DNA from 2 places in the Amycolatopsis sp. cmx-4-83 genome. Region 1 is predicted to be linked to the other one. Evidence: riboswitches for the same ligand, from Rfam matches in the RefSeq annotation. Region 1 holds a riboswitch; the other holds the start of a gene.
What was found. A riboswitch is a leader RNA that binds a small molecule or an ion and turns the genes downstream of it on or off. The one in region 1 is predicted to bind S-adenosylhomocysteine.
Positions count from the first base shown of each region.

Region 2: another riboswitch for S-adenosylhomocysteine. It lies ahead of ahcY (adenosylhomocysteinase); the one in region 1 lies ahead of metH (methionine synthase).

Region 1 is NZ_JAEBEF010000016.1:175,607-190,132, reverse strand. Features, by position in the region: gene metH (methionine synthase) at 1-2,248, opposite strand, end outside; S-adenosyl-L-homocysteine riboswitch at 2,263-2,341, opposite strand; gene ACLJQM_RS40580 (TIGR03619 family F420-dependent LLM class oxidoreductase) at 2,637-3,494, shown strand; gene ACLJQM_RS40575 (sugar porter family MFS transporter) at 3,576-4,961, opposite strand; gene ACLJQM_RS40570 (cellulose binding domain-containing protein) at 5,214-7,940, shown strand; gene ACLJQM_RS40565 (zinc-dependent alcohol dehydrogenase family protein) at 8,223-9,224, opposite strand; gene ACLJQM_RS40560 (HAD family hydrolase) at 9,251-9,952, opposite strand; gene ACLJQM_RS40555 (carboxymuconolactone decarboxylase family protein) at 9,949-10,752, opposite strand; gene ACLJQM_RS40550 (AfsA-related hotdog domain-containing protein) at 10,788-11,624, opposite strand; gene ACLJQM_RS40545 (hypothetical protein) at 11,621-13,069, opposite strand; gene ACLJQM_RS40540 (cellulose binding domain-containing protein) at 13,732-14,526, shown strand, end outside.
Region 2 is NZ_JAEBEF010000008.1:9,049-23,574, forward strand. Features, by position in the region: gene ACLJQM_RS24440 (AurF N-oxygenase family protein) at 1-59, shown strand, start outside; gene ACLJQM_RS24445 (hypothetical protein) at 117-770, shown strand; gene ACLJQM_RS24450 (GNAT family N-acetyltransferase) at 767-1,252, shown strand; S-adenosyl-L-homocysteine riboswitch at 1,285-1,361, shown strand; gene ahcY (adenosylhomocysteinase) at 1,456-2,916, shown strand; gene ACLJQM_RS24460 (hypothetical protein) at 3,037-3,192, shown strand; partial or broken gene ACLJQM_RS24465 (cation transporter) at 3,259-3,853, opposite strand; partial or broken gene ACLJQM_RS24470 (ArsR/SmtB family transcription factor) at 3,875-3,991, opposite strand; gene ACLJQM_RS24475 (hypothetical protein) at 4,216-4,422, opposite strand; gene ACLJQM_RS24480 (Ku protein) at 4,498-5,382, opposite strand; gene ACLJQM_RS24485 (styrene monooxygenase/indole monooxygenase family protein) at 5,457-6,683, opposite strand; gene ACLJQM_RS24490 (GTP-binding protein) at 6,703-7,323, opposite strand; gene ACLJQM_RS24495 (DUF742 domain-containing protein) at 7,298-7,693, opposite strand; gene ACLJQM_RS24500 (roadblock/LC7 domain-containing protein) at 7,693-8,130, opposite strand; gene ACLJQM_RS24505 (sensor histidine kinase) at 8,127-9,362, opposite strand; gene ACLJQM_RS24510 (TetR/AcrR family transcriptional regulator) at 9,713-10,378, shown strand; gene ACLJQM_RS24515 (ABC transporter ATP-binding protein) at 10,372-12,105, shown strand; gene ACLJQM_RS24520 (ABC transporter ATP-binding protein) at 12,102-14,111, shown strand; gene ACLJQM_RS24525 (DNA polymerase ligase N-terminal domain-containing protein) at 14,387-14,526, shown strand, end outside.

The sequences.
Region 1 (14,526 bases):
GCACGATCTTGCCCTGGCCGCCGGTCGAGGCGAGCCGGCCCTCCTGGCGCGCCTTCTCCTTCTCCGCCTCCATGAACGGCTCGAGGTAGGCGACGGACCGCTTCATCACGCGTGCGCTCTTGACCACCTGCGGCAGGAACATCTTGCCGGAGCCGAACAGGTCGCCGACGATCTTCATGCCGTCCATCAGCGGGCCCTCGATGACGTCGAGGGGGCGGGCCAGCTGCTGCCGCGCCTCTTCGGTGTCGTCCTCGATGAAGTCGACGATGCCGTGGACCAGTGCGTGGGACAGCCGCTCCCCGACCGTACCTTCGCGCCAGGTGAGGTCGACGACGCGCTTGGTGCCGCTGCCCTTGACGTTCTCGGCGAAGGCCACCAGCCGGTCTGTCGCGTCTTCGCGGCGGTCGAAGAGCACGTCCTCGACCAGTTCGAGGAGGTCCTTCGGGATGTCCTGGTAGACCGCGAGCTGGCCGGCGTTGACGATGCCCATGTCCAGGCCGACCTGCACGGCGTGGAACAGGAACGCCGAGTGCATCGCCTCGCGGACGACGTCGTTGCCGCGGAAGGAGAACGACAGGTTCGAGATGCCGCCGGAGATGTGGACGCCCGGGCAGCGTTCCTTGATCCGGGGCAGGGCGTCGATGAACGCCTTCGCGTAGCCGTTGTGCTCGGCGATGCCGGTCGCGACGGCCAGGACGTTCGGGTCGAAGATGATGTCCTCGCCCGCGAAGCCGGCCTTCTGCGTGAGGATGTCGTACGCGCGGCCGCAGATCTCGACCTTGCGGTCAGCGGTGTCGGCCTGGCCCTGCTCGTCGAAGGCCATCACGACGACGCCGGCGCCGTAGTTGCGGATGGTGCGGGCCTGGGCCAGGAAGGGCTCCTCGCCCTCCTTGAGGCTGATCGAGTTGACCACGCCCTTGCCCTGCAGGCAGCGCAGCCCGGCTTCGAGCACGGTCCACTTGGAGCTGTCGACCATCACCGGGATCCGGGCCACCTCGGGCTCGGTGGCGATCAGGTTGAGGAACGTGGTCATCGCCTGCTCGGAGTCGAGCAGGTCGGCGTCCATGTTGACGTCGAGCAGGTTGGCCCCGCCGCGGACCTGCTCCAGCGCGACGTCCACGGCGGCCTGGTGGTCGTCGGACTCGATGAGCCGGCGGAACCGCTTGGAGCCGGTGACGTTGGTGCGCTCGCCGATCATCACGAACCCGGTGTCCGGGCCGATGCCGAACGGCTCGAGCCCGCTGAACCGGGTGTGCGTGCGCGGCGCGGGGACCTCGCGCGGGCCGATCCCCTTCGCGGCCGCCGCGATCTTCTCGATGTGCGCCGGCGTCGTGCCGCAACAGCCGCCGACCAGGTTGACCAGGCCGTCGCGGGCGAACCCGCCGATCAGCCCGGCGGTCTCCTCGGGCGTCTGGTCGTACCCGCCGAAGGCGTTGGGCAGCCCGGCGTTGGGGTGGCAGGCGACGTAGGCGTCGGCGATCCGGGCGAGCTCCTCGACGTGCGGGCGCATCTCCTCGGCACCCAGCGAGCAGTTCACGCCCACGACCAGCGGTTTCGCGTGCTCGATCGAGCTCCAGAACGCCTCGACGGTCTGGCCCGAGAGCGTCCGGCCGCTCAGGTCGACGATGGTCACCGAGATCCACAGCGGCAGGTCCGGCGCCACCTCGCGGGCGGCGGCGATCGCGGCCTTGCAGTTCAGGGTGTCGAAGATCGTCTCGACGAGCAGCAGGTCGACGCCGCCCTCGGCGAGGCCGGCGATCTGCTCCGCGTACGCGGCCTTGACCTGCTCGAACGTGACCGCGCGGTACGCCGGGTCGTCGACCTTCGGCGACAGGCTGAGCGTGACGTTGAGCGGACCGATCGAGCCGGCGACGAACTTGCCGCCCGCTTCGTCGGCGGCCTGGCGGGCGAGCTGCGCGCCGCGGACGTTCATCTCGTGGACGTGGTCCTGCAGCCCGTAGTCGGCCTGGCCGATGCTGGTGGCGGTGAAGGTGTTCGTCGTGGTGATGTCCGCGCCCGCGGCCAGGTACTGGCGGTGGACGTCGAGGATGACGTCCGGGCGGGTGAGGTTGAGGAGGTCGGGGTCGCCGGTGACGTCGTGGGTGTGCTCGCCGAAGCGGTCGCCGCGGTAGTCGGCGGGGGTCAGCCCGGCACCTTGCAACATGGTGCCCCAGGCGCCGTCCAGCACCGCCACCCGCTGGTCGAACAGCTCGCGCAGGCGCGCCTCGGACTCTCGCGGGGTACTCACCGGCAGCCTCCCTTTGTCGGGAGGCGCCCTTGGTTGGTCAATCCCGGCCGAGCGTGGCGGACCCGGTGGTCCGTTGCAGCGCCTCTCGGCCTGTGGTCCACGGTATCGGATCCCGGGCCGCGCACGCCATCCCGCCCCGCCCGGGCGTCCACTGGCTGGGACACTCTCCGTCCACAAAGGATTGACACGTCGCCTCCCCGTTCGGTCGCGGACCCACCCACCGTGCCCGTGACGCCCTCCGTCGCACTGCTCCCCGCCTGCGCACCCGCCGCGCGTCCAGAGCCGCTCGACCGGTCGTGGACCCGGTCACCAACCGTACTCGACCGGCGACCCCCCGCGAGCGAGCGGCAACCTTGAAAACTGAAACACGTTCTAATACGCTCGCTCCGTGGACTACGGAATCGTGCTGTTCACCAGCGACCGGGGCATCACCCCGGCGGCCGCCGCGCGTGTCGCGGAAGCCGCCGGGTTCGCCACCTTCTACGTACCCGAGCACACGCACATCCCGGTCAAGCGGGAGTCACCGCACCCGCGCACCGGCGACGCGTCCCTGCCCGACGACCGCTACAGCCGCACCCTCGACCCGTGGGTCGCACTGGCGACGGCCGCGGCGGTGACGTCGCGGATCAGGCTGTCCACGGCGGTCGCCCTGCCGGTGGAGAGCGACCCGATCACCCTGGCCAAGACGATCGCGAGCCTCGACCACCTCTCCGGCGGCCGCGTCACGCTCGGCACGGGCTTCGGCTGGAACGTCGACGAGCTGAACGACCACGGCGTCCCCGGCAACCGCCGCCGCACGGCATTGCGCGAGTACCTCGAGGCGATGCGTGCACTGTGGACGGAGGAGGAAGCCGCCTACGCCGGGGAGTTCGTGTCGTTCGGCCCGAGCTGGGCGTGGCCCAAGCCGATCCAGGCGCACGTCCCGGTGCTGCTCGGGGCGGGCCCGACGGAGAAGACGTTCCGCTGGATCGCCCGCCACGCGGACGGCTGGATCACGACCCCGGCGGACACCGATCTGGACGGGCACGTGGCGCTGCTGAACGAGATCTGGGCCGCGGAGGGACGCACGGGAGCGCCGCGGATCTGCGCGCTGGGCGAGCGCCCGGACCCTTCGCGGCTGGCGCACCTGGACGCGCTCGGGGTGACGGAGACGATCTTCGGGCTGCCGGACCGGGCGCCGGAGGAAGTGGAAGCGTGGGTCGGCCGCCTCGCCGGCAAGCTGGGCTTGGCCGCACCCGTGGGCTGAAGCCGGTTCACGGAGGTCGCGAATGACTCATCCGGGACGTCAGAGGTCCCGGATGAGTCATTCGCGGCACCGCCGGGCGGGTCAGCTCTCGGCCGCCACCCCTTGCCGCGCCCGCAGGTCCAGCTCGATCTGCTCCAGCGAGCGGCCCTTCGTCTCCGGGACCAGCCACTTCGTGAGCCCGAACAGCACCACGTTGATGCCCGCGAACAGGAACATCGAGCCGCCGATGCCGAGGGACTTCGGGTCGGAGATGATCGGGAACACCGCGCTCACGATGCCCGTCGCGGCCCAGAGGACCACGCTGCTCACGCCCATGCCCGCCGCGCGGACCTTGAGCGGGAAGACCTCGGACATCATCACCCAGACGACCGCGCCCCAGCCGAGTTCGTAGCCGACCAGGTAGAGCACCATCATCACCAGCATCAGGATGCCGCGCAGAGACGTGTCGTGGACGTTGAGCACGACCAGGCCCGCCGCGGTGAGGGTCAGCACCATGATCACGTTGCCGATGAGCAGCAGCGGTTTGCGGCCCCAGCGGTCGACCACGAACACGACCCACGCGGTGAACAGGAACTTCGTCACGCCCAGCAGCACGCCGGACAGCAGCGCCGCCTGCGTGGCGAAGCCGAGGCCGATGAGCATCGTCGGGAAGTAGGCGTTGATCGCGTTGACGCCGCTGAACTGCTGGCCGACCGCGAGCAGCACCGCGACGAACAGCATCGGGCGCACCCAGCCGGCGAACAGGTCGCGGAAGCGCGGCTTCTCCTCGGTGTCCATCCGGATGACGTCGCGGATGGTCGTGATCTCCTCGTCGAGGTTCACGGAGTTGCCGTGGGCGCTGGCCAGCACGCGCCGGGCCTCCTCCTCACGGCCGTTCTTGACCAGCCAGCGCGGTGTCTCGGGCAGGAACGCCAGCCCGACGAGCAGGATCGCCGCGGGGACGGTCGCGCCGGCGAACATCCAGCGCCACGCCGAAATCGGCCCGAGCCAGTAGCTGACCAGGAACGCGATCAGGATGCCGGTGACGATGAAGATCTGGTTCAGCGCGCCCATCGCGCCGCGCAGCCGCGCCGGCGCCAGTTCGGACAAGTACGTCGGGACCGTCGACGACGAAAGCCCGATGCCGAGGCCGATGATCAAGCGGGAAAGCACCAGCAGCGTGAACGTGGGCGAGAACGTCGCCGCCAGCGTGCCCACGATGACGATCGCCGCGGCGACCATGATCGTGCGGCGGCGGCCGAGCGCTTCGTTGGTGCGGCTGGAGAACAGCGCACCGACGATGGCACCGACCGACAGGCTGGCGGTGATCACGCCCTTGTCCCAGCTGGTCAGCGCCCACAGTTTCCCGATGAACGGGAGCACCCCGGAGATGACGCCGAGGTCGTAACCGAAGAGGATGCCGCCGAGCGCGCCGAAGAAGTACAAAGTGGTCCGGCTGATGTGCCGCGCCGGGGCTGTCTGCGTCATTGCCGGGTCGCCTCTTTCGTAGGTCCAGTCCAGCCAGCGGGCACCACACTCACACGCCGGAAAAAGCCCGACAAGGCCGTGCGCGATAACAATTCAGTCACCTGATCGTCGTTCACATACGTGACACACTCTCAAGCGCCTTCGAATCCACTGTGGACAGTTTCGGACGACGAAATCGTCGAACGCTTTACAACGTTCCGAACGCTGGTTTACCGTCCCTCTGGAAGCGCTCCCAGAGCCGTGGAGGCCGACGTGAGACGACTGCTTTCCCCCAGCGCACCCAGGGCTCGCCGGCTCCTCGCGGCCGCGCTCGCCCTCCTCCTGCCGGCCGCCGTCGCGATCACCGCCGGCGCGCCGGAAGCCCCCGCCGCCGCGGCGGCCTACACGTGGCGCAACGCCGAAATCGGCGGCGGCGGGTTCGTCCCCGGCATCGTCTTCAACCAGACCGAACCCGGACTGGTCTACGCGCGCACCGACATCGGCGGCGCCTACCGCTGGAACCCCTCGACCGGGCGCTGGCTCCCGCTGCTGGACTCCGTCGGCTGGACCGACTGGGGCCACAACGGCGTCGTCAGCCTCGCCACCGACCCCGTCGACCCGGACCGGGTCTACGTCGCCGCCGGGATGTACACCAACAGCTGGGACCCGAACAACGGCGCGATCCTCCGTTCGGCCGACCGCGGCGCCACCTGGCAGGCCGCGGCGCTGCCCTTCAAGCTCGGCGGCAACATGCCCGGCCGCGGCATGGGCGAGCGCCTCGCGATCGACCCGAACCGCGACAGCGTTCTCTACCTCGGCGCCCCGAGCGGCAACGGGCTCTGGCGCAGCACCGACTCCGGCGTCACCTGGGCGAAGGTGACGGCCTTCCCGAACCCCGGCAACTACGCGCCCGACCCGAGCGACCCGTCGGGCTACTCCAGCGACAACGAAGGCGTCACCTGGGTGACGTTCGACCCGTCGACCGGCACCCGCGGCAGCACCACGCAGACCATCTACGCCGGCGTCGCGGACAAGCAGAACACCGTCTACCGCAGCACCGACGGCGGCACGACCTGGGCGCGGCTGGCCGGCCAGCCCACCGGGTACCTGGCGCACAAGGGCGTCCTCGACCCGGTCGGCGGCTACCTCTACCTCGCGACCAGCGACACCGGCGGCCCCTACGACGGCGCCAAGGGCGACGTCTGGAAGTACGCCACGAAGACCGGTACCTGGACGCGGATCAGCCCGATCCCGTCCGACAGCACCGACGACTACTTCGGCTACAGCGGACTGACGATCGACCGCCAGCACCCGAACACGCTCATGGTCGCCACGCAGGTGTCGTGGTGGCCGGACGTGATCTTCTTCCGCAGCACCGACGGCGGCGCCACCTGGACGCGGATCTGGGACTTCACGAGCTACCCCGACCGGTCGCAGCGGTTCACCCAGGACATCTCTTCGGTGCCGTGGCTGACCTTCGGCGTCCAGGCCGCTCCCCCGGTGCCGTCGCCGAAGCTCGGCTGGATGACCGAATCCGCGGAGATCGACCCCTTCGACTCGAACCACTTCCTCTACGGCACCGGCGCGACGATCTACGGGACGACCGACCTCACGAAGTGGGACAGCGGCGGGAAGTTCACGCTCAAACCGGTCGTCGGCGGCCTCGAGGAGACCGCGGTGCTCGACCTGATCAGCCCGCCGTCGGGCGCTCCCCTGCTCTCCGGGCTCGGCGACATCGGCGGGTTCCGGCACGACAGCCTCGACGCCGTCCCGGCCACCATGTACACCCAGCCGGTCTTCACCACGACCACGAGCCTCGACTACGCGGAGCTGACCCCGGCGACGATCGTCCGCGCCGGCACGCTCGACCGCGGCGCGCGGCCGAACGACAACCGGATCGCCTTCTCCACCGACGGCGGCAAGAACTGGTTCCAGGGCGCGGAGCCGTCCGGTGGCGCGAGCGGCGGCACGGTCGCCGCGGCCGCCGACGGCAGCCGGTTCGTGTGGAGCCCGGACGGCACCCCGGTGAACTACTCGGTCGGCTTCGGTTCGTCGTGGACGGCGTCCGCGGGCATCCCGGCCGGCGCGGTCGTCGAGGCCGACCGCGTCGACCCGAAGCGGTTCTACGGGTTCGCCGCCGGGAAGTTCTACGTCAGCACCGACGGCGGCGCGACCTTCACCGCGACCGCGGCCACCGGCCTGCCCACCGGCTCCGCGCACTTCAAGGCGATGCCCGGGGTGACCGGCGACGTCTGGCTCGCCGGCGGCTCCGGCACGGCGTACGGCCTCTGGCACTCGACCGACTCCGGAGCGTCCTTCACGAAGCTGAGCGGGGTCACCGAGGCCGACAACATCGGGTTCGGCAAGGCCGCCACCGGCCGGACGTATGCGACGTTATACACGATCGCGAAGATCGGGGGCGTGCGCGGGATCTTCCGGTCGGACGACGCGGGCGGCTCGTGGACGCGGATCAACGACGACCGGCACCAGTACGGCAACATCGGCGCGGCGCTGAGCGGCGACCCGCGGGTGTACGGCCGGGTCTACGTCGGCACGAACGGGCGCGGCGTGATCGTGGGCGACTCCGGGGGCACCGAGCCACCGCCGACGACCACCACCACGCCCACCACTACGACGCCGACCACACCGCCCACGACGACGACCACCCCGGTGCCGTCGGGTTCGTGCACGGCGGCCTACACGGTCACGAACCAGTGGCAGGGCGGGTTCCAGGCCTCGGTCAAGGTGGGCAACACCGGCACGGCCGCGGTGACCGGCTGGACGGTGGCGTGGACGTTCGCGGACGGCCAGCGCGTGACGCAGGCGTGGAACGCGCAGGTCACCCAGACCGGCACGGCGGTGTCGGCGGTGGACGCGGGCTGGAACAAGACGATCCCGGCGGGCGGCAGCGCGGAGTTCGGGTTCACCGGCACGTCCGGCGCGGCCAACACCAGGCCCACGGCGATCTCGATCAACGGCCGGGCCTGCACCACGTCCTGAGCCCGCCGGGGGCACGGGCGGGAAGGGGGTTTCAACCCACCCCCAGGCGGTTGAAACCCCCTCCCCGCGCCCCCAGTCCCGGACGTTCCGCCTGAGCAGCCGCAGCCTGCTCGGGCGATGTCCTGGTGAACACCACTCTCCCCGGTGCCGCCGACAGCCGCCATTCCTGCCGAAACCCGACTTTTTCGCCCGGGCACACCCCCGCTGACCTGCTAAAAGAACGATCCGGGGTACACAAATACCCAGCCGGGACGGCAAAAGTTACCCGGGGCCCGCGGCCGCTCAGGCGCTTTCGAGCACGACCTTCCCGACGTGGCTGCCGGACTCGAGGTGCTTGAGGGCTTCTTCGACCTCGTCGAAGGCGAACCGGCGGTCGATCACCGGCCGGAGCCCGGTGTGCTCGATCGCCCGGTTCATCGCCTGGAACGTCTCGCGGGAGGCGTTGGTCAGACCGCGCAGGGTCAGCTGCTTGACCAGCACGAGGATCGGGTCGGCGCCGCCTTCGTGGGTCAGCACGCCGGCGACACTGACGTGCCCGCCGTAGCGCGCGGCGAGCATCGACTGCCCGATCGTGCCGCCGCCGCCCACGTCGACGACGTGGTCGACGCCGCCGCCGGTCAGCTCGGCCACCGCGGCACCCCACTCCGGCGTCGTCGCGTGGTTGAGCGTCTCGGCGGCGCCCAGCTCGCGGAGCCGCTCGAGCTTCTCGTCAGAGCCGGACGTCGACACGACGTGCGCGCCCCCGAGCGCGGCGAACTGGAGCGCGAAGGTGGACAGGCCGCCGCTGCCCAGGGTGAGCACGGTCTGGCCCGGTACGAGCCCGCCTTCCTCGACGACCGCGCGCCACGCCGTGACGCCCGCGCTGGGCAGTGTCGCGGCTTCGGCGTAGTCGAGGTGCGCCGGGACGCCGACGAGCGCGTCCTCGGCGAAGACGGCGTACTCGGCGAGGACGCCGTCGAGGGTGCCGGCCAGGTCGTCGGCCGTCTTCTCCGGCGTGCCGGGCCCGGACAGCCAGTCCGGGAAGTAGGTCGCGGCCACCCGGTCGCCGGTGGCCCAGGCACGCACCCCCTCGCCGACCGCGACGACTTCACCCGCGCCGTCGGACAGCGGCACGACGTCCGGTTTCACCGGCTTCGGGTAGAAACCCTTGACGATCATCAGGTCGCGGGCGTTGACCGCCCACCCGCGCAGCCGGACCAGGACCTGCCCGGGACCGGGTTCGGGAACGTCGCGCTCGCCCGAGACGAGCCCGGCGCCGGGACGGGGCAGCGAAAAGTACTTCACGGCGGCTCCAAGGGTGCGGGGAATCCTCAACGAAGCCAGTGTGTCGAAGTCGCGAGCTCCGCGTCGACGATCTCCAGGAGTTCCGGGGTCAATTCGGCGAGCGACGCCGCGAAGTGGCGGACGCCGTGGCCGGCCATGAAGTCCCGCTGCCGCGCGTGGGCGGGGCTCGACGGGAACCCGATGAACCCGGCGCCGTGCGCGCGGGCGTCCTCGGCCACCCGGCTGACGTCGTCGACGAACACGATCTCGTCGAAGCCGGCGCCGAGCACGGTCCGGGTGATGTGCTCGACGCCGGGGCGGTGCTCGTTGATGCTCACGTACGGCACCGCCGGGTCAAACAGGTCCACGAACTCGCCGAGGTACCGGTCGAAGGTGTGCTCGCGGGTCCGGCCGCCGTAGCAGACCAGCCGCACGGGCAGTTTCGAGAGCGCTTCCAGGCAGTCCCGCGCCCCTTCGGCGACGCGGATCGGGTGCTCGGCGAGGTACTCCTGCCGCGCGGCCCACAGCTGCTTGAGCGTCTCTTCGGCCGGCTGGTCGAGGCCGCAGAGCGCGGTGATCTTCTCGGCGACGACGATGTCGCGCAGACCGATCACGTCCCGCTCGGCCGCGGCGTCGTAGACCCCGCCGTGCGCGGTGACGAACCGGGCGATCATGGCCAGGTAGGTGTCGTCGATGAGCACGCCGTCGCAGTCGAGCGCGACGGCGCGCAGCTTCCCGAACCCGCTCATCGCTGCGCGAACACTTCCCGCACCGCGCCGATCGCGTTGAGCGCGGCCGGGAACCCGCAGTAGAACGCCAGGTGCAGGACGGTCTCGACGACCTCCTTCTCGGTGCCGCCGACGTTGAGCAGCCCGTGGATGTGCACCTTCAGCTGCGGCAGCGCCGTGCCGAGCGCGACGCACGCGGCGATCGTGACGATCTCGCGGTGGCGCAGGCTCAGCCCCGGCCGGGTGTAGAGCTCGCCGAAGGTGAACTCGATGATGTAGGTGGCCAGGTCGGGCGCGATGTCGGCCAGTGCGACGGCGACCTTCTCCCCCGCCTCGCCGTCGACCGCCTTCATCGCGGCCAGCCCGCGCTCGTAGCGGTCTTCGATGCCCGCCCACGGCACTTCGGCGGGCTCGGCCGCCGGCTCGTCCTCGGGCAGGCCCTCGAACGCCGCCTTGAGCGCCGTGAGCGCGTTGAGCGTGGCGGGGAACCCGGCGAACGAGCTGACGTGGATGACCGCCTCGACCAGCTGGCGGCGGGTGCAGCCGACGTTGAGCGCGGCCTTGGCGTGGAACTGCAGCTGCGAGCCCGCGTAGCCGAGCGCGGTGAGCGCGGCGACGGTCGTCAGCTGCCGCTCCGGGAGCTCGAGCCCGGGCCGGTGGTAGACGTCGCCGTAGATGAACCCGACGCACTGCTCGCCGAACTCGGCCTCGCCGATGCTCTCGAACAGGTCCAGCACGGCCGGGCGGTCGACCCCGCCGAGCTGCTGGATGAGTTTGAGTCCCTGCGCGAAGGACGCCGAACGGTCCGGCTCTTCGGACATCGTGGTGTGGTTTCCCTTCCGGAGTGGGTTTCGGCTCAGCCGAGGTAGGCGCGGGTCGCCTGGTCGGCCTTGCGGCGTTCCAGTGCGTCGATGCGCCCCTGCGCGATCATCGAGTACTCGATGTTCGCGGTGGCCACCGTGCGCCCCTGCTGGCGCACCGCCGTGGTGGCGCGGAACTTCAGGTTGCTCTCCCGGCCGAGGTCGGACTCCTCGATGAGCGACTCGACCGTGGCCGGCAGCGGGAACAGGAAGTCCTGGAACGACAGGTCGATCCGCTTCCAGACCCCCGCATACGCGGGCGTGGCCAGGCCGGGCCGGATCGCGGTCTCGAACTGGGCGATGCAGATCTGCCGCATCGCCTCGACGATCACGATGCCCTGCACGTGCTCGCCGGTGTGGTGGTCGAGGATCAGCTCGTTGTCCCGGTGGATCCGCAGCTCGGCCTGGCAGTGCCCGGCCGACGGGCTGTGCACGCCCGCCAGCAGGACGTTCTCGGAGCGGTCCTTGTGCACGAGGACCGAGCGTTCCGGGACGCGCCGGAAGGCCGGCGGGTCCGCAAAGGTCACGGTGACCCCGCTCTTCTCGCGGGCCGCTTCGAGCAGGTCGTGGTCGGTGGCGTCGATGCCCTGGCCGAGGTGGACGACCCAGTGGCAGGAGGCGGGTTCGGGGTCGGTGTCGTCGGCGGCGAGCAGGGCCAGCAGGCCGGACACGGTGAGGACCCGCTCCCCGCGGGCGAACCGCGCGAAGCGATCGGCGACGACGACCACGTCCCGGCGGGTGCGGCCTTCGAGCGCCCAGTCGTCCTCGTGCCCGGTCCCAGGGCGCGCGGGAGCGTCCGGCGCCACCTCCGCCCGGGTGGGGTCGCCGGTCACGGCCGCGCCGAAGCGTGGGCGTCCAGGACCGCCTCGGCCAGGTTCCGCGCCGTCACCGCCGCGCGCCAGCGCGGCTCGGTCAGCTCGGTGGCGAGCACCTTCAGCATCGAGTGCACCATGTCCGGCTGGCTGCCGACGTCCGCGGCCAGCACCTGCTCCACCTGCGCGGCGGCGCCGTCGAGGTCGCCGAGCCTCAGGTGCGCGCGGCCCGTGTCGATCCGGATCATCGGGTCCATGGCCTCCCAGCGGTGTTCCAAGGACAGTTTCTCGTAGGCCTCGCGGGCGGTCGTGAACTCGCGCAGCGCGGCCGACGCCTGGCCGACCGAAAGCAGCGAGGTCCCGGCCATGTAGTGGCGCCGGTCCTTGGTGATGTTGAAGAACCGGTCTTCGCCGCCGGCACCGAGGTCCGGGTCTTCGATGCTGGTCCAGCGCGCGATCGCGTCCAGCACCTGTGGCTCGGCCTGCACCGACGACCAGCCGCGCGCCTCGGCGAGGATCAGCGGCGCGTCCGTGAGGCGCGGGCCGACGTGGTAGCTGAGCCCGTCGGCGGCCAGCCGCGCGGACTCGATGCCGTTGCCGGACCAGAACGCCACCCGCGCCTGCGAAGTGCGCACCCAGCGGCGGGCCAGGAAGTCGTCGGCGTACTGCGTGTAGAGCCAAGCGGCGGAGTTCAGCTGGCGCGAAAGCCGGTACCGGCCGAGGTCGCCCGCGATCCACGCCATCATCGCCGAGCACTTCGCCCCGACGAGCAACAGGTCCTGCGTCTGCTTCGGCCGCTGCCTGCCCTTCAGCAGCGCCGACGTCCGTTCGTCGATGACGGCGAGCTGGCCGAGGACCGCGTCGGGCGCGGTGCGGGTGTAGGCGCCGCCCAGGAAGTCCAGGTCGGACCACAGGTCGTCGAGCTGGACGTCGTCGACGTTGGTCTGGGTCAGCAGAATCGCGTCATCGAGTGCGCTTGCCCCGATTTCCTCGTCCGGCCGGGCTTCGCCGCGCACCTCCGCGCGAGCGGGCGGCGCGGAGACGGGCACGACCGCCACCGGTTCTTCTTCCGCGTGGTACTCGGCGAGGTCCTTGGCCGGTAGCTGCTCGAGATCACGCAGGCCCAGCAGGGATTTCCAGCTGGTGCCGTAGACGCCGGCCAGCACCCGCAGTGCCGCGATCGTCGGCCGGACACCGCGTTCGGGCCACTGCTCGTACTCCCAGATCCGCGTCCCGCGCATCCCCGCGCGGGGATCGCCGGTCGCGGCGTTGTAGCGGTGCGCCGCCACGTCGAGCGAAAGCTCGGACGCCAGCCGCCACGCGGTGCGCGGCGGGATCCCGCATTCCACCACCAGGTTCTCCGCCACCCGGGCCGGGATCGCCGTTTCGGGGAAGCCCAGAGCGGCCAGCCGGTCGCGCAGTTGTGCACGGTACGGCTTACTCCCTGGCTTGACCTGTCGGCTCATCGTTCACCCAGTGCGGTTCGGAGTACTGGTGCACACGGATGACAGTACCCCAGCGTGACAGCGGGGGCCCAGGGCGTCACCGCTGCCGGGACCGTGTGATTTTCGAGATGTTGAGCCCGCAACAAGGATTTCCGCGCCGGGCGGACCGGGCGGGCCCGGCGGGGAAAAGGTGCGGCCGGACGTCGGTCTGCGGTTTCGGGCACGGCGCTTCGACGCCCGCGCGGGCCGATCCGTTCCACAGAGGACTCGACCGTCCATCCCGGAGGAAATGAGAGCGCTCCCACCCAAGCGGGACACCGAGTCCGTTCCGGCTCCGGCGAGGACCCGTCGTGATCTTGAACCGGATTGCCGGATTCCACCCCAACGGCGGCATCCCGGGGCGCGGGGCGGTAGCGCAGCGCGATCAGCACACCCGTTGCCCGCCAACGGGTTCGGCCGTTCAGTACCGTTCAGTGGCCGAGCACGGGCCCGGCGGCGCCGGAAAACCGACCACCGGATCGCGGCGCGTCCGGGTCCCGCTTTACAAGAGCGACATCCGGGGGTTACTTTTTCGGCGGCTGGAAGCGCTCCCATGCCAGGTCGCCTCGCCAGAACGCGGCCACCACCCAGGGGCGTCGTGGTGCAGGCCACGGCGCCCCTGTCCGCGTCCCGGGAGGATCCCGATGCCCAGCAGGTTCGCCGGTGCCCTCGCCGCCCTCTGCCTCGCCGCGGCGGGCACCACCGCGGTCCTCGCCGCCGGCCCGGCCGCCGCCGCGCCCGCCTGCTCGGTCGCGTACCGGGTGAACCAGTGGCAGACCGGCTACACCGCCGACCTCACCGTGACCAACGGCGCGACCGCGCTCTCCTCGTGGGCCCTCACGTGGCACTACCCCGGTGGCCAGACCGTCACCTCGGCGTGGAACGCGACCGTCCGCCAGTCCGGGACCGCCGTCACCGCGGAAAGCATGCCCTACAACGCCGCCCTGCCCGCCGGCGGTGCGGTGTCGTTCGGCCTGCAGGGCACCGGGAGCGGCGCGGATCCCACGGACTTCGCCCTCAACGGCGTCGCGTGCGGCGACCCCGCTCCCCCGGTCACGACGACCGCCACGACGCCCATCACCTTGCCCACGACGACGACGTCGGCGCCCCCGCCCGCGGGCTGCGCGGACGCCGCGCTCTGCGACGACTTCGAGCAGCAGACCGGCGGCACCCCGGGCGGCCGCTGGACCGTCGGCGCGGCGAACTGCCAGGGCACCGGCACGGTGACCGTCGACGCCTCGGTGGCGCACTCGGGCAGCCGCTCGGTGAAGGTCACCGGCCAGGGCGGCTACTGCAACCACGCGTTCCTCGGCACCAGCGTGAGCGGCACCGGCGTGCTCTACGGGCGGTTCTGGGTCCGGCACACGACGGCGCTGCCCGCCGGGCACGTCACCTTCCTCGCGATGCGCGACAGCACCGACGGCAAGGACCTGCGAGCG
Region 2 (14,526 bases), on a different contig from region 1:
ACGCGGGGCTGATCGGCGGCCGGTCGGAAGGCATCTGGCGGCGCGCGCATCTCGTTTGAGGCACTGACGGCGGAATTCCCTTCGCACCGATTGCCCGGTTCCGCCACGATGCCCGGGTGACCGCTGAGATCCCCGCCGCCCCGGCGCCGCCGCGGCGCTCGCCGTTCGCCCACCCCGTGTTCGCCGGCCTGATCGGGGTCATCGTCGGCGCGGTGCTGGTCGGCGTGCCGTGGCTGGCGCTGACCCTGCTCGGCGGGCCGAGCGGGCGCGCGCTGAGCGTGCCCTCGAGCCTGGGCGGGCTCGGCCGCACCCAGGACACGCTCGCGAAGTTCGACGTGGAGAAGAGCAAGGTCCAGGTCGCCCGCGTCGACAAAGCCGACCGGGAAACGGCCGCCCGGACGTCGGCGGCCTACGGCGGCGCGGGCGCGGTGGTGCAGCAGTACCAGGACGACCGGCTGGAACGCAGCTTCCAGCTGATCGCGGTGCGCGCGGGGTCGCCGGAACTGGTGGCGCCGTACGAGGACGCCGAGGAACTCGGCCTGGCCGCCCCGAGCACCGAACTGGTGCGCGTCGGCGCCGTGCAGTGCCTGGTCCACAACGACGCCGCGGCCGCGGGCTCGACGCCGGACCCCGACCGATCGTTCGTCACCCAGTGCCAGCGCAGCGGCCCGGACCTGACCGTCACGCTGCGCAGCATCTCGGCCGAGGGCAACCGCGACCCCCGCGAGCTGGCCGGGATCGTCGAAGAAGCCTGGAAGGAACTTTCGTGACGACCACCGTCCGGCCGGCCCGCGCCGGCGACGAAGCCGCGCTCGCCAAGATCGACGAGCGCACGTGGGACTCCACGGTGTCCCCCGCTCCCCCGCCGCCGCCCGGCACGCCGTTCTTCGACGAGGGCTCGCGGCCGGAGGACTTCCTCGTCGCCGAGCACGACGACGTCGTCGCCGGGTACGTCCGGCTCGCCGAAGGGTTCGGCATCCCGGCCCACGCGCACGTGCTGGTGGTCGGCGGGCTCGCCGTCGACCCGGACCGCCAAGGCCTCGGCATCGCGGGACGGCTGGTGGACGCGGCCGCGGCGGAGGCGCGCCGGCGCGGGGCCCGCAAGCTGACGCTGCGCGTGCTGGGTCACAACGCCGCCGCCCGCCGGGTCTACGAGCGGTCCGGGTTCGTCGTGGAAGGCGTGCTGCGCGGGGAATTCCGCATCGACGGCACCGACGTCGACGACGTTCTCATGGCCCTTTCGCTCGCTTGACAGCTTCCCGGCGGCTTTGCCATCCTGGGTCCCGGGCCGAGAGGCGCTGCGACGGAACTCTTTCCGCCACGCTCGGCCCGCGACACGCATCCAAGGGCGCCTCCCGCGAGGGAGGTGCCTTTTTTGGTGTCACAGCCGTCCGTCGTCACCCCGGTGAGTCCTCCCGCGCGCTCCGCAACCAGCCTCAGGAAAGAGCTCGAGGAATGAGTGACAAACTCGCACGCCGCAACGGTCTCGACTTCGCCGTCGCCGACCTCTCCCTCGCCGAAGCCGGCCGCACGCAGTTGCGCCTGGCCGAGCACGAGATGCCCGGCTTGATGGCGATCCGCCGCGAGTACGCCGCCAGCCAGCCGCTCAAGGGCGCGCGCGTCGCCGGGTCGCTGCACATGACGGTGCAGACCGCCGTGCTGATCGAGACACTGGTCGCGCTCGGCGCCGAGGTGCGCTGGGTGTCCTGCAACATCTTCTCCACCCAGGACGAGGCCGCCGCGGCCGTCGTCGTCGGCCCCGAGGGCACGGTCGACGCGCCGTCGGGCACCCCGGTGTTCGCGTGGAAGGGCGAGACGCTCGAAGAGTACTGGTGGTGCACCGACCAGCTCTTCGCCTTCGCCGGCGGGAAGGCCCCGAACATGATCCTCGACGACGGCGGCGACGCCACCCTGCTCGTGCACAAGGGCGTCGAGTTCGAAGCCGCGGGCGCCGTCCCGCAACCGTCCGAAGAGGACCCGGAGGAGTACCGGATCGTCCTGGAAACCCTTCGCACGAGCCTGGCCGCCGACGGCGACCGCTTCACCCGGATGGCCAAGGAGATCCGCGGCGTCACCGAGGAGACGACCAACGGCGTCAAGCGGCTCTACAAGCTCGCCAAGGACGGCGAGCTGCTCTTCCCCGCGATGAACGTCAACGACTCCGTGACGAAGTCCAAGTTCGACAACAAGTACGGCATCCGGCACTCCCTTGTGGACGGCCTGAACCGGGCCACCGACGTGATGATCGGCGGCAAGCGCGTCGTCGTCTGCGGCTACGGCGACGTCGGCAAGGGCGCGGTCGAGGCGCTGCGCGGCCAGGGCGCCCGGGTCTCGGTCACCGAGATCGACCCGATCTGCGCGCTCCAGGCGTCGATGGACGGGCTCGACGTCGTCGAGCTCGACGACGTGGTCGCCACCGGGGACATCTTCATCACCACCACCGGCAACTTCGGCATCATCTCCGCGGACCAGATGAGCCGGATGAAGCACAACGCGATCGTCGCCAACGTCGGGCACTTCGACAACGAGATCGACATGGCCGGGCTGGCGAAGCTGCCGGGCATCGTCAAGAACGAGATCAAGCCGCAGGTGCACGAGTGGACCTTCGCGGACGGCCACGCGATCATCGTGCTCTCCGAAGGCCGCCTGATGAACCTCGGCAACGCGACCGGTCACCCGTCGTTCGTGATGTCGAACTCGTTCACCAACCAGGCGATCGCGCAGATCGAGCTGTTCGCCAAGCCCGGCGAGTACACCACCGACGTCCACCGGCTGCCGAAGCACCTCGACGAGAAGGTGGCCCGCCTGCACCTCGACGCACTCGGTGTGAAACTCACCAAGCTCACGAAGGAGCAGGCGGAATACATCGGGGTCGACGCCGAAGGTCCGTACAAGCTCGATCACTACCGGTACTGATCCGAGATTGCTCCGTTTGACGCAGTTTGCCGAAGCGCGAAAGTGGCCATCCTCCCCGTGACAGCGCATCCGCCCGGCCGGCATGCCGGACGGAACCCATGCGAAGGAGTGTGTGTCAAAGTGATCGTTCTCGGTGTAATTCTCCTGATCATCGGGTTCATCGTGGGTATCCCGGTGCTTTACACCATCGGCATCATCCTCGCGGTGGCCGGCGTGGCACTGGCCATCCTGGGCGGCACCGGCCGCCGGATCGGTGGACGTGCGCACTGGTACTGATGAATGAACGGCCCGCGGCCTGGCGCGTCAGCAGCAATGCTGACCGCGCCAGGCCGTTCGGCCTTCTCACACCGCCACCACGGCGATCGCGAGCCCGACCGCCGGATCGGCCCACCACCAGCCGAACAGGGCGCTGAGCAGCAACCCCGCCAGCAGCACCGCGGAAAGGTAAGCGCAGAGCAAAGTCTGCCGCGAATCCGCGACCGCGCCGGCCGACCCCAGCTCCCGCTCGGCCCGGCGCTGCGCCGCGGACAGGGCGGGCATCGCGGCGAGCGAAACCGCCGCGAGCACGATTCCCGTGCGTGAGTTTCCGGGGCGGCACCGCCGAAGAATGTGCCGGCGGCCTCGACCATGACGTAACCCGCGGGCGCGAAAAACGACCGGGCGATCATTTCAGCGCCTGCCGTTCGCGCTTTTCCGGGTCCTCACCGGAAAACTGCCAGGAGACCGCGGCCGCGGAGGCGACTTCGATCAAGGAATCGAGCCCGAAGCCGATCAAAGCGCCCGAGGAAGCCGCGCTCCCGGCGGTCGAAGCGACGACCGCCTCGACGACGTTGTAGGTGATGGCCGCCGCCACGAGCCACCGGACCCGGCGCACCAGCACCGCCCGGCGGTCCGGCGCCACCGCGAGCGGCGCGCAGCACCCGCCGGCGCACGTCATGCCGGCTCGCCTTCGTCCCGCGGAGACGTTCGACCGGCTCAGCCCAAGTTCGGCCGCCAGCCGGCCCGGGTAGGCAGGACCGTCGAGCAGCGCCGCCAGGATCCGGCAGCGGGTCGGGTCGGACAGCGCGCGCCCGATCCAGGCGAGTGCCGCTTCCCGCGTCTCAAAATAAGGGGGTCCTCCGGCTCCGAGGGGGAGGGAGAGCCGAAGGACCCCGTTAGTGTTAGCACATCGCCAAGCCCGTGTACACAGCTGCATACACGATCGTGTTACCGCTTTGACACTGTCCTAACGCCACGAAGGCCTCCCCGGCCGGTGCGTGGCACCCGGCGGGAAGGCCTTCGCGGATCCTGGCGGGAGGCTCAGGAAGCTCGGCGCAGCAACGACTTCTCCGGCGCGGCGGCGCAGGCGCAGCCGCCGGGGGCCGGGCAGTCGACGATCAGCGCGTGCCGCACCCGATCGGGGTCCGCGCACGCGGTGTCGGCGCACTCGGCGAACCCGCGTTCCGGGTGCACCACCAGCGTGCCGTGGCAGTGGTCGATCCGGGCCTCACACGAAGCACACTCCATGAGTCCTTGGTACCACCGGGAAGCGGGCGGGCCCGGGACCGGGACGGCGTGTCGGCGCGATCACCCGTCCGGGGCTCACGCGGACTTCGGCGCCCGCTTCCGCGCGGCTGGCTTCTTCTTCGCCGCCGGCTTCGCGTCCTCATCGGACGCCTCCGAAGTGGACGTGTCCGAAGCGGACTCGCGCGACTTCTTCGCCGCGTCGACGCTGGCCTGCAGCGCCGCCATCAGGTCGACGACGTCCGCCTTCGCGGTGACCGCGGCGGGCTTGGTCGTCTCCTCCCCCGCGACCTTGGCCTCGATCATCTCCTCGAGGGCCTCGCGGTAGTGGTCGTGGTACTTCTCCGGCTCGAACACCGGCTCGGCCAGCGAGTCGATCAGCGAGCCGGCCATGGACAGCTCCTGCGGGCGGATCTGCGGCGGGTCGTCGCGCAGGAACGGGAAGTCGGGTTCGCGGACCTCGTCCGGCCAGAGCATCGTCGTCATCACCAGCACGTCGGCGTGCACCCGCAGCACCGCCATGCTCTCCCGCTGCCGGACCGCGACCTTCGCGACGGCCACCTGGCTCGACTTGTGCAGCGCGTCCCGCAGCACGACGTACGGCTTCACCGCGTTCTTCTGCGGCTCCAGGTAGTAGGTCCGGTCGTACTGGATCGGGTCGATCGACTCCAGCGGCACGAACTCCAGGACGTCGATCGTGCGCTGCGAGGACAGCGGCAGCTCGGCCATCTCGGCGTCGGTGATCACGACCATCTCGCCGTCGGGCAGCTCGTAGCCCTTGGCGATCTCCGGGTACGGGACCTCGGCGCCGTCGATCGTGCAGAACCGCTTGTACTGGATGCGGCCGCCGTCGGCCTCGTGCACCTGGCGGAGCGAGACGTTCTTGTTCTCGGTGGCCGCGTACAGCTGGATCGGGATGCTGACCAGCCCGAACGACACCGAGCCCTTCCACATCGCCCGCATGCCACGTACCTCCGAGATCGTCTTCACGCTCGGTAGTTACCGTAGCCCGAATCGTCCCCCGGCGACAGTGCGACCTAGACCTCTGCCAGGTACTTCTCCCAGAGTGCGGGGTCCATGAACCAGTTCTGGAAGTCCGTGGGATCGGTGAACCCGTTGGCGAACCTGCGGGCCACGGCCGGATTCTGCCCCGCGACGCCGAGGATCTGGAGCACGTGCGGGGGCGGCGGAAGCAGCAGCGCGTTGGTCCATTCGGTGACGTGCCGGGCGTACTCCCAGTAGCGCTCGAACGTGGCGTCCATCCACTCCGCGTCGAACGGCCGGTCGCCGTGCTCGAGGATCGCGGTCAGGTAGGTCGCCGCGCAGTGGCTCGCGTTGTTCGAGCCCTGCCCGGTGATCGGGTCGTTCGCCACGACGACGTCGGCCATGCCCAGCACCCGCGCCCCGCCCGGCAGGGTGCCGACCGGGTTGCGCACGACGGGCGTGTACCCGCCGGCCAGCGCCGCCTTGCCGTCGGTGAGTTCGGCGTCGCGGCAGCGCTCGTACTCCCACGGCACGAACTGCCGCATCAGGTCGAGCAGCCGCGTGAAGTGCTCGGCCGGTGCCGGGTGGTCGCCGAAGCAGTCCAACGGCCCGCCCGGGACACCCTCGAAGAAGAGGATGTCGCAGTTCCCGCTCAGCGTGTACGCCGGGATCATGAACAGCTCGCCGACGCCGGGCACGATGTTGAACCGCACGGCCTGCTTGTCCGGGTGCTCCGGCCGCGGCCGCACGCCGTGGGCGTAGACCAGCGAGAGCGCGCGCATCGGCTTCGTGTACGGCGACCGCTCGGGCACGCGGTCGAACAGCTGGACCAGCTCGCCCTTGCCGGCCGAGACGATCACCAGGTCGTAGAGCCGGGACAGCGCGTCCAGTTCGGACGTCATCACGCCGTGGATGACGAGCTTGCCGCCGCGGTCCTCGAACAGCTCCAGCCAGCCCGCCATCTTCACGCGCTGGTCGACCGACTGCGCGTAGTGGTCGAGCTCGGCGAACCAATCGAGCGCGCGGCCGCCGTCCGGCGCCGCCACCGACACGCCGAGGCCCTCGACACGGACGGTCTCGTCCTCCCACTGGTTCAGCCCGAGGTCCCGCTCGTGCTGCAGCGCGTCGTTGAACATGCACTGCGTCGACATCACCCGCCCGGCCCGGATCTCCTCCGGCGTCCGCGCGGACATCACCGTGACGTCGTAGTCCTTCGCCAGCAGCCCGAGGGCCAGCTGCAGCCCGGACTGGCCGGCGCCCACGATCAGGACTCTGCGCATGAAGCTCTTCTCTCCTCGTTCAGGCCTGCGGGACGCTGCCGGCCAGCTCGCGCGGGCCGGACAGCACGGCGAGGGACAGCGTGTGGCCGACCAGCTCGGTCAGGGTGGCGATGGTCGAAGCCCGGTCGCGGGCGTCGCAGGTGACCAGCGGGACGCTCGGGTCGAGGGCGAGCGCGTCCCGCACCTCGTCGAGGTCGTGCACCGGCATGCCCTCGAACTGGTTGACCGCGACCACGAACGGCAGCTCCGAGTCGTTCTCGAAGTAGTTGATCGCCGCGAACGACTCGTCGATCCGGCTGGTGTCGACGAGCACGACCGCGCCGAGCGCGCCGCGGCTCAGGTCGTCCCAGAGGAACCAGAACCGCGCCTGCCCCGGGGTGCCGAACAGGTACAGCAGCAGGTCCGGGCGCAGCGTGATCCGCCCGAAGTCCATCGCGACGGTCGTCGTCGACTTGCCGCCGGGCGGGATGTCGTCGACGCCTTCGCCGGCCTCGGTCATCCACGCCTCGTTGCTCATCGGCGGCACTTCCGACACCGCGCCGACGAACGTGGTCTTGCCGACACCGAAGCCCCCGGCGACGACGATCTTCGCGGAGATCGTCAGCAGATCGCCCTCAGGCGGGGAGCCGCTTGAGCCCATCAAGGATCCTCTCGAGCACGTTGGTGTCGTGGTGGTAGGCGTGCGCGGTGGGGTGGACGAACACCGCGCCCTGGGAGGCGAGGTCGCCGATCAGCACCCGCACCACGCCCAGCGGCAGGTCCAGCCCGACCGACAGCTCGGCGATCGAGGACCGCACGCGGGCGCGTTCGTAGAGCGAGCGCGACTCGGGCATCAGCGTGTCGCTCAGCGCCGGGTCGTACTGCGGGACCGAAACCAGCGTCTCCACCAGCAATTGGTGGCGGGTGCTGGTGCGGCCGCCGGTGAGCGCGTACGCCCGGATCCGGCGGCTGCGCCGCGGCAAGGCGGTGTCCTTCTCGGACACGGGGATCACATCCTCGGGCACGCCCATCACACCCGCGGCCGGCGCGCGGTGAGCACCTGGCGCAGTTCGGCGCGCACCTCGGGGGTGAGCGCGTGGCCGGCGTTGGTGATGAACTGGGTCATCTCGTAGGCGACCACCTTCATGTCCGCGTCGCCCGTGGTCAGCACCGCGAGCCCGGCACCGGAGCCGATGCCCATGAAGAGGAAGTAGCCGTGGGTGAGCCGGATGATGATCTGCTCGCAGGCGCCCTTCCCGAACAGCGCGGCGCTGTTGCCGGCCAGCGAGAGCAGGCCGCTGGCGATCGCGGCCAGCTGCTCGGCCTCCGCTTCGCCGACCGAGTCCGACGCGGTGAGCGGGAAGCCGTCGACGCTCATGATCAGCGCGTGGCTGACGCCGTGCACCTTGCGGACGAAGTCGTCGAGCAGCCAGGCGAAGTTCGCCGGTGCCGGGTGGGGGGCGCTCACGAGGCGGTTCCTCCGGGCGTTTCGTCCTGCTGGTGGTTTTCGGCGCGCGCGGCCCGCTCGCCGTCGGCGAAGGCGCCGAGGTCGGCGAGCAGCTGCTCGTGCCCGTTCGCCGCCGGTTCCGCGGCCGGGGGCGGCGGTGGCGGTTCGGGCGCGGCACCGCGGATGCTGCCGGGCACGCGCCGCGGCAGGCCGTTGGCGGTCGTGCCGCCGGTGGCCCGTTCGACCGGCCGCGGCCGGGGTGTGGGCTTGCGCGGCACCGGCGCGGGCTCCTCCCCCGGGAAGGCACCCGGGCGGCGGCGCGGCAGCCCGCCGGCCGCGACCGGCTCGCCGCCGGTCTTCGCCGGTTCGATCGTGACGGTCCGGGCGCCCGACCAGGCGTTGTCGGCGAGTTCGGTGACCACGCCGGTGGGCAGCAGCACGGTCGCGACCGTGCCGTGCGGGCTGCGCCGGTCCAGGCGGACGCTGACGTCGTGCCGCGCGGCGAGGCGGGCGACGACGGCGAGGCCCATGTGCCGCGCCGAGGCGTCGTCGAGGTCGCCGCCCGCGGCCAGCCGCCGGTTGAGGCCGTCGACGCGGTCGGCGGGGATGCCGATGCCCTCGTCCTCGATCCGGACGAGCACGCTGCCCTGCTCGGTCAGGTGCGCGCTGACGTGCACCGGCGAGCTGGGCGAAGACTGGTTGGCGGCGTTGTCGAGCAGCTCGGCGAGCACCCGGCCCAGGTCTTCGGCGGCGAAGCCGACGACCCCGAGGTTCACCACGCGGCCGATGGTGATCCGGGCGTAGTGGTCGATCGAGGACATCGCGGCGCGCACGAGGTCGAGCACCGAGGTCGCGCGGGCGGCGTCGTCGGCGGTGTCCTGCCCGGCCAGCACGCGCAGGTTCTCGGCGTTGCGCCGCAACCGCGTGGCGAGGTGGTCGAGCTGGTAGAGCTCGGCGAGGCGGTGGTGGTCCTCCTCCCCCGCTTCGAGTTCTTCGAGCCGCGCGAGGAGCTGGTCGAGCAGGTTGAGGTCACGCAGCGCGACACTGGCGCAGATCTCGGCCAGCACGCCCTCGTTCCGCGTGTCCTCGGGGGTGATCACCTCGGGCCGCGACAGCTCCGCGATGGCCGGCCCGGCCGCGGGCTCGTACCCGGGGTGCTTCGGCGGCGCGGTGAGGTACTGCGCGGCAGCGACCCGCGAACGGTCCAGCAGGACGCGTGATCGATCCAGGAGTTCCCGGGCCCGGCTCGCCATGTGGTCCCACTTCTTCCTTGCTCAGGTTCGGCAACGACAGCATCGCGCCGACCCCCGGGCGGCGATGCCGGACATGCAAGCAGAAAGGTTCGTCGGATGTCCACAGCGGGTCCCCGTCCGATCGCGCGGGGTGATCGGTTTTCGGCGCCGTCGCTGCTGGTGAGCGCAGCGGACTAGGCCATTCGGTTCATTTTTGCATCTTGCACCTGGCAACAGAGCGCACACGACGCCCGATACCGCAGGCAACCGGGGCTCCTGCCGCGAAATCCCAGGTCACGCCCGATTCGTCCGAAAATTGCGGGCCACGCACTTTTTTGCGGGGCACGCAACTTTTTCGCTACACTCCGTTCATGCCGTCGGACCCACCACCCCAGCTGACCCTGCGCGAGCGCAAGAAGCGCGAAGCACGCAAGGCGCTTGCCCAAGCCGCGCTGCGGCTGACGCTGGACCGCGGCTTGGAGAACGTGAAGGTCGAGGACATCGCCACCGAGGTCGGCGTGTCACCCCGCACATTCAACAACTACTTCTCCAGCAAGGAGCAGGCGGTCTGCTCGGTGGTCGTCGACCGGCACGAGGGGATGCGCGAGGCCCTGCTCGCGCGGCCGGACGGCGAGCCGCTCTGGGATTCGGTCAAGTACGCGGTGCTCGAGCAATATTCGCGTGAGGGCGAGCCCGATCGCGCGTATGTTGCGCGTATCCGTGAGCTGATGGGACGGCTCATGCTGCGTGGCGAGTTCCTCAACGCCCACGCGGCCGTCGAGCGCGTCCTGGCCGAAACGATCGCGAAACGGGTGGGCGGTGTGGACCACCTGTTGTGCCGGCTGATGGCGGCCTCGGTGGAAAGCGCTGTCCGCGTCGCCTTCACCAACTGGTTCACCACCGAAGGCGAACCGTTCCTGCCGATCCTGGAACGGCTGCTCGACGAGCTTTCCGCGGGGATGCCCACCCTGACCGCCGGCACCGCTGCTCCGCAACCCGAACCGACCACCACCGCACTGGGGGAATCGTTGTGCTAGTCAAGCTCCTGCGCAGTCACCTGCGCCCGTACCGGAGCACCTTGTGGGTGATCGTCCTGCTGCAGCTCGTGCAGACGATCGCCATGCTCTACCTGCCGACGCTGAACGCCGACATCGTCGACAACGGCCTCATCAAGGGCGACATGGACTACATCCTGCGCGTCGGCGCGATGATGCTCGTCATCACGCTCGCGCAGATCGCCGGCTCGATCGGGGCGGTGTACTTCGGCGCCCGCACCGCGATGGCGGTCGGCCGCGACATCCGATCCGGCGTCTTCCACCGGGTGCAGGACTTCTCGGCCCGCGAAGTCGGCCAGTTCGGCACGCCGTCGCTGATCACCCGCACCACCAACGACGTCCAGCAGATCCAGATGCTGGTGCTGATGACGCTCACCCTCATGGTGTCGGCGCCGATCATGTGCGTCGGCGGGATCATCCTCGCGCTGAACCTCGACGTCCCGCTCTCGTCGCTGCTGCTGGTCATCGTGCCGGTGCTGGCCGTCGCGGTCGGCACGATCATCGCCAAGATGCGCCCGGCGTTCCGGCTGATGCAGGAGCGCATCGACCGGATCAACCAGATCCTGCGCGAGCAGATCATGGGCATCCGCGTGATCCGCGCGTTCGTCCGGGACTCCCACGAGCGGGAGCGCTTCGACGTCGCCAACGATCAGCTGCTCACCGTGTCGCTGCGGGTCGGCAAGCTGATGGCGCTGATGTTCCCGATCGTCATGCTGGTGATGAACGCCTCCAGCGTCGCCGTGCTGTGGTTCGGCGGGCAGCGGATCGACTCCGGCAGCATGCAGATCGGCGCGATGACCGCGTTCCTGTCCTACCTGCTGCAGATCCTGATGGCCGTCATGATGGCCACGTTCATGTTCATGATGGTGCCGCGCGCCGAGGTCAGCGCCGAGCGGATCAGCGAGGTGCTCGACACCGAGTCGAGCGTCCGCCCGCCGGTGTCGCCGATCCGGCCCGGCGCGGTGCACGGGCACCTCGAGCTCGCGAACGTCGAATTCCGCTACCCCGGCGCGGAAAAGCCGGTGCTGTGCGACATCTCGCTGATCGGGCGGCCGGGTGAGACCACCGCGGTGATCGGCTCGACGGGTACCGGCAAGACCACGCTGCTCAACCTGATCCCGCGCCTGATGGACGCCACCCGCGGCACGGTGAAGGTGGACGGCGTCGACGTCCGCGACCTCGACCCGGCGGTGCTCGCCCGCGCGGTCGGGCTGGTGCCGCAGAAGCCGTACCTGTTCGCCGGCACGGTGGCGAGCAACCTGCGCTACGGCAACCCGGACGCGACCGACGAAGAGCTGTGGCACGCGCTGGAAGTGGCGCAGGGCAAGGACTTCGTCGAAGCGATGGCGGAGGGGCTCGAAGCGCCGATCGCCCAGGGCGGCACGAACGTCTCGGGCGGTCAGCGCCAGCGGCTCGCGATCGCGCGGATGCTGGTGCACAAGCCGGAGATCTACCTGTTCGACGACTCGTTCTCCGCGCTCGACTACGCGACCGACGCGGCCCTGCGCCGCGCGCTGGTGTCGGAAACGGCCGAGGCGACCGTCGTCATCGTGGCGCAGCGGGTCAGCACGATCCGCAACGCCGACCGGATCATCGTCCTCGACGAAGGCCGCGTCGTCGGCACCGGCACCCACCACGAACTCATGGACGGCAACGAAACCTACCGGGAGATCGTGCTGTCCCAGCTCACCGAACAGGAGGCGGCGTGAGCACCACGGAATCGCCCAAAGCCGCCGTGACCGAGGCCGGGGAACGGCCGACCGCCGAGCGGCACAAGAACACCGGTGCCGCGACGGTCGGGCCCGGCCGCTGGATGGCCGGCGGCGCGCCGCCGGAGAAGGCGCTCGACTTCAAGGGTTCGCTGAAGCGGCTGCTGCGGCTGCTGCGCCCACAGCGGGCCGCGCTCATCGGCGTGCTCGTGCTCGGCGCGGCCAGCGTCACGCTCACCGTGATCGGGCCGAAGATCCTCGGCCAGGCCACCGACGCGATCCTGGCCGGCGTGCTCGGCAAGCAGGTGCCGCCGGGCGTCACCAAGGAGCAGGTCGTCGCCGGGCTGCGCGCCCGCGGCGACGGCACGCTCGCCGACATCTACAGCCGCGTCGACCTGGTGCCCGGCGTCGGCATCGACTTCGACAAGGTCGGGCAGATCCTGCTCACCGTGCTGGCGCTGTTCGTGATCTCGTCGTTCTTCGGGCTGATCCAGGCCCGGCTGACCACGACCCTGGTGCAGCAGGCGGTGTACCGGCTGCGCGAAGAGGTCGAGGCCAAGTTCTCGCGGCTGCCGCTGAAGTACTTCGACCGCCAGCCGCGCGGCGAGGTGCTTTCCCGCGTCACCAACGACATCGACAACCTGGCGATGTCGCTGCAGCAGACGCTGTCGCAGATCGTCTCGTCGCTGCTGACGGTGGTCGGCGTGCTGATCATGATGTTCCTGATCTCGCCGCTGCTGGCGCTGATCGCGCTGCTCACGGTGCCGCTGTCGGCGGTCGTGGCGGCGAAGATCGGGAAGCGGGCGCAGCCGAACTTCATCAAGCAGTGGTCGACGACCGGGAAGCTCAACGCGCACGTCGAGGAGATGTACACCGGGCACTCGCTGGTCAAGGTGTTCGGCCGCCGCGACGAGGCCGCCGCGGTCTTCGACAAGCAGAACGAAACGCTGTACGAGGCGAGCTTCCGGGCGCAGTTCATCTCCGGCATGATCCAGCCGGCGATGATGTTCATCGGCAACCTGAGCTACGTGCTGGTGGCGGTGATCGGCGCGCTGCGCGTCGCGTCGGGCAGCCTGACGCTCGGCGAGGTGCAGGCGTTCATCCAGTACTCGCGCCAGTTCAGCCAGCCGGTGACGCAGATCGCGAGCATGGCGAACCTGCTGCAGTCCGGCGTCGCCTCGGCCGAGCGGGTGTTCGCGCTGCTCGACGCCGAGGAGCAGGCCCCGGAGCCCGCTTCGCCGGAGCGGCCCGCCGAGATCCGCGGGCGCGTCGAGTTCCAGGACGTCTCGTTCCGCTACCTGCCGGAGAAGCCGCTGATCGACGACCTGTCGCTGACGGTCGAACCCGGCCAGACGGTCGCGATCGTCGGCCCGACCGGCGCGGGCAAGACGACGCTGGTCAACCTGCTCATGCGCTTCTACGAGCTGGACGGCGGGCGGATCACGCTCGACGGCGTCGACATCGCGAAGATGAACCGCGAGGAACTGCGCGACCAGACCGGCATGGTGCTGCAGGACGCGTGGCTGTTCGGCGGCACGATCGCGGAGAACATCGCCTACGGCGCGGACGACCCGAGCCACGAGGAGATCGTCGAAGCCGCGAAGGCGACGCACGTGGACCGCTTCGTCCGCACGCTGCCGGACGGGTACGAGACGGTGCTCGACGACGAAGGCGGCACGGTCAGCGCGGGCGAGAAGCAGCTGATCACGGTCGCACGGGCGTTCCTGGCCAAGCCGGTGATCCTGATCCTCGACGAGGCGACCAGCTCGGTCGACACCCGCACCGAGGTGCTGATCCAGCGGGCGATGAACTCGTTGCGGAGCGGCCGGACGAGCTTCGTGATCGCGCACCGGTTGTCGACGATCCGCGACGCCGACGTGATCCTGGTGATGGAGCACGGCCGGATCGTGGAGCAGGGCGACCACGAGACGCTGCTGCACAGCGGCGGCGCGTACGCGCGGCTGTACGCGGCCCAGTTCGCCGAGGCGATGGCCGAGACGGACTGAGACCGGGTTTTCGGAAGCCCTTCGCCCTCGGCGCGGGGCCTCCGCGGCTTTCCGCGGTCACCCGCGCTGGAAGCGCGGCCCGGCCGGGCGGCCTGCACTGTCATGAACGACCCTTTCACCTCGCCAGACGCGGTGAAAGGGTCGTTCATGACGTCCGCTCCCGGGAATCGTGGTCCGGCGTCGTGAACGAGTCGGCCATCCCAGGGCGGCCGGACGCCGCTCACCGCGCCCGGTACCCTGGAAGCTCTTGCAGCGGAAGGGGTACCGGGGCGGCCATGGCCGACAGACTCGAGGAATACCGCGGCAAACGCGGCAAGGACCGCACCCCCGAACCCTGGCCGGACGGGCCGCCGGAGCCCGGGGGCGACGACCTCTTCGTCATCCAGGAGCACCACGCCACCCGGCTGCACTGGGA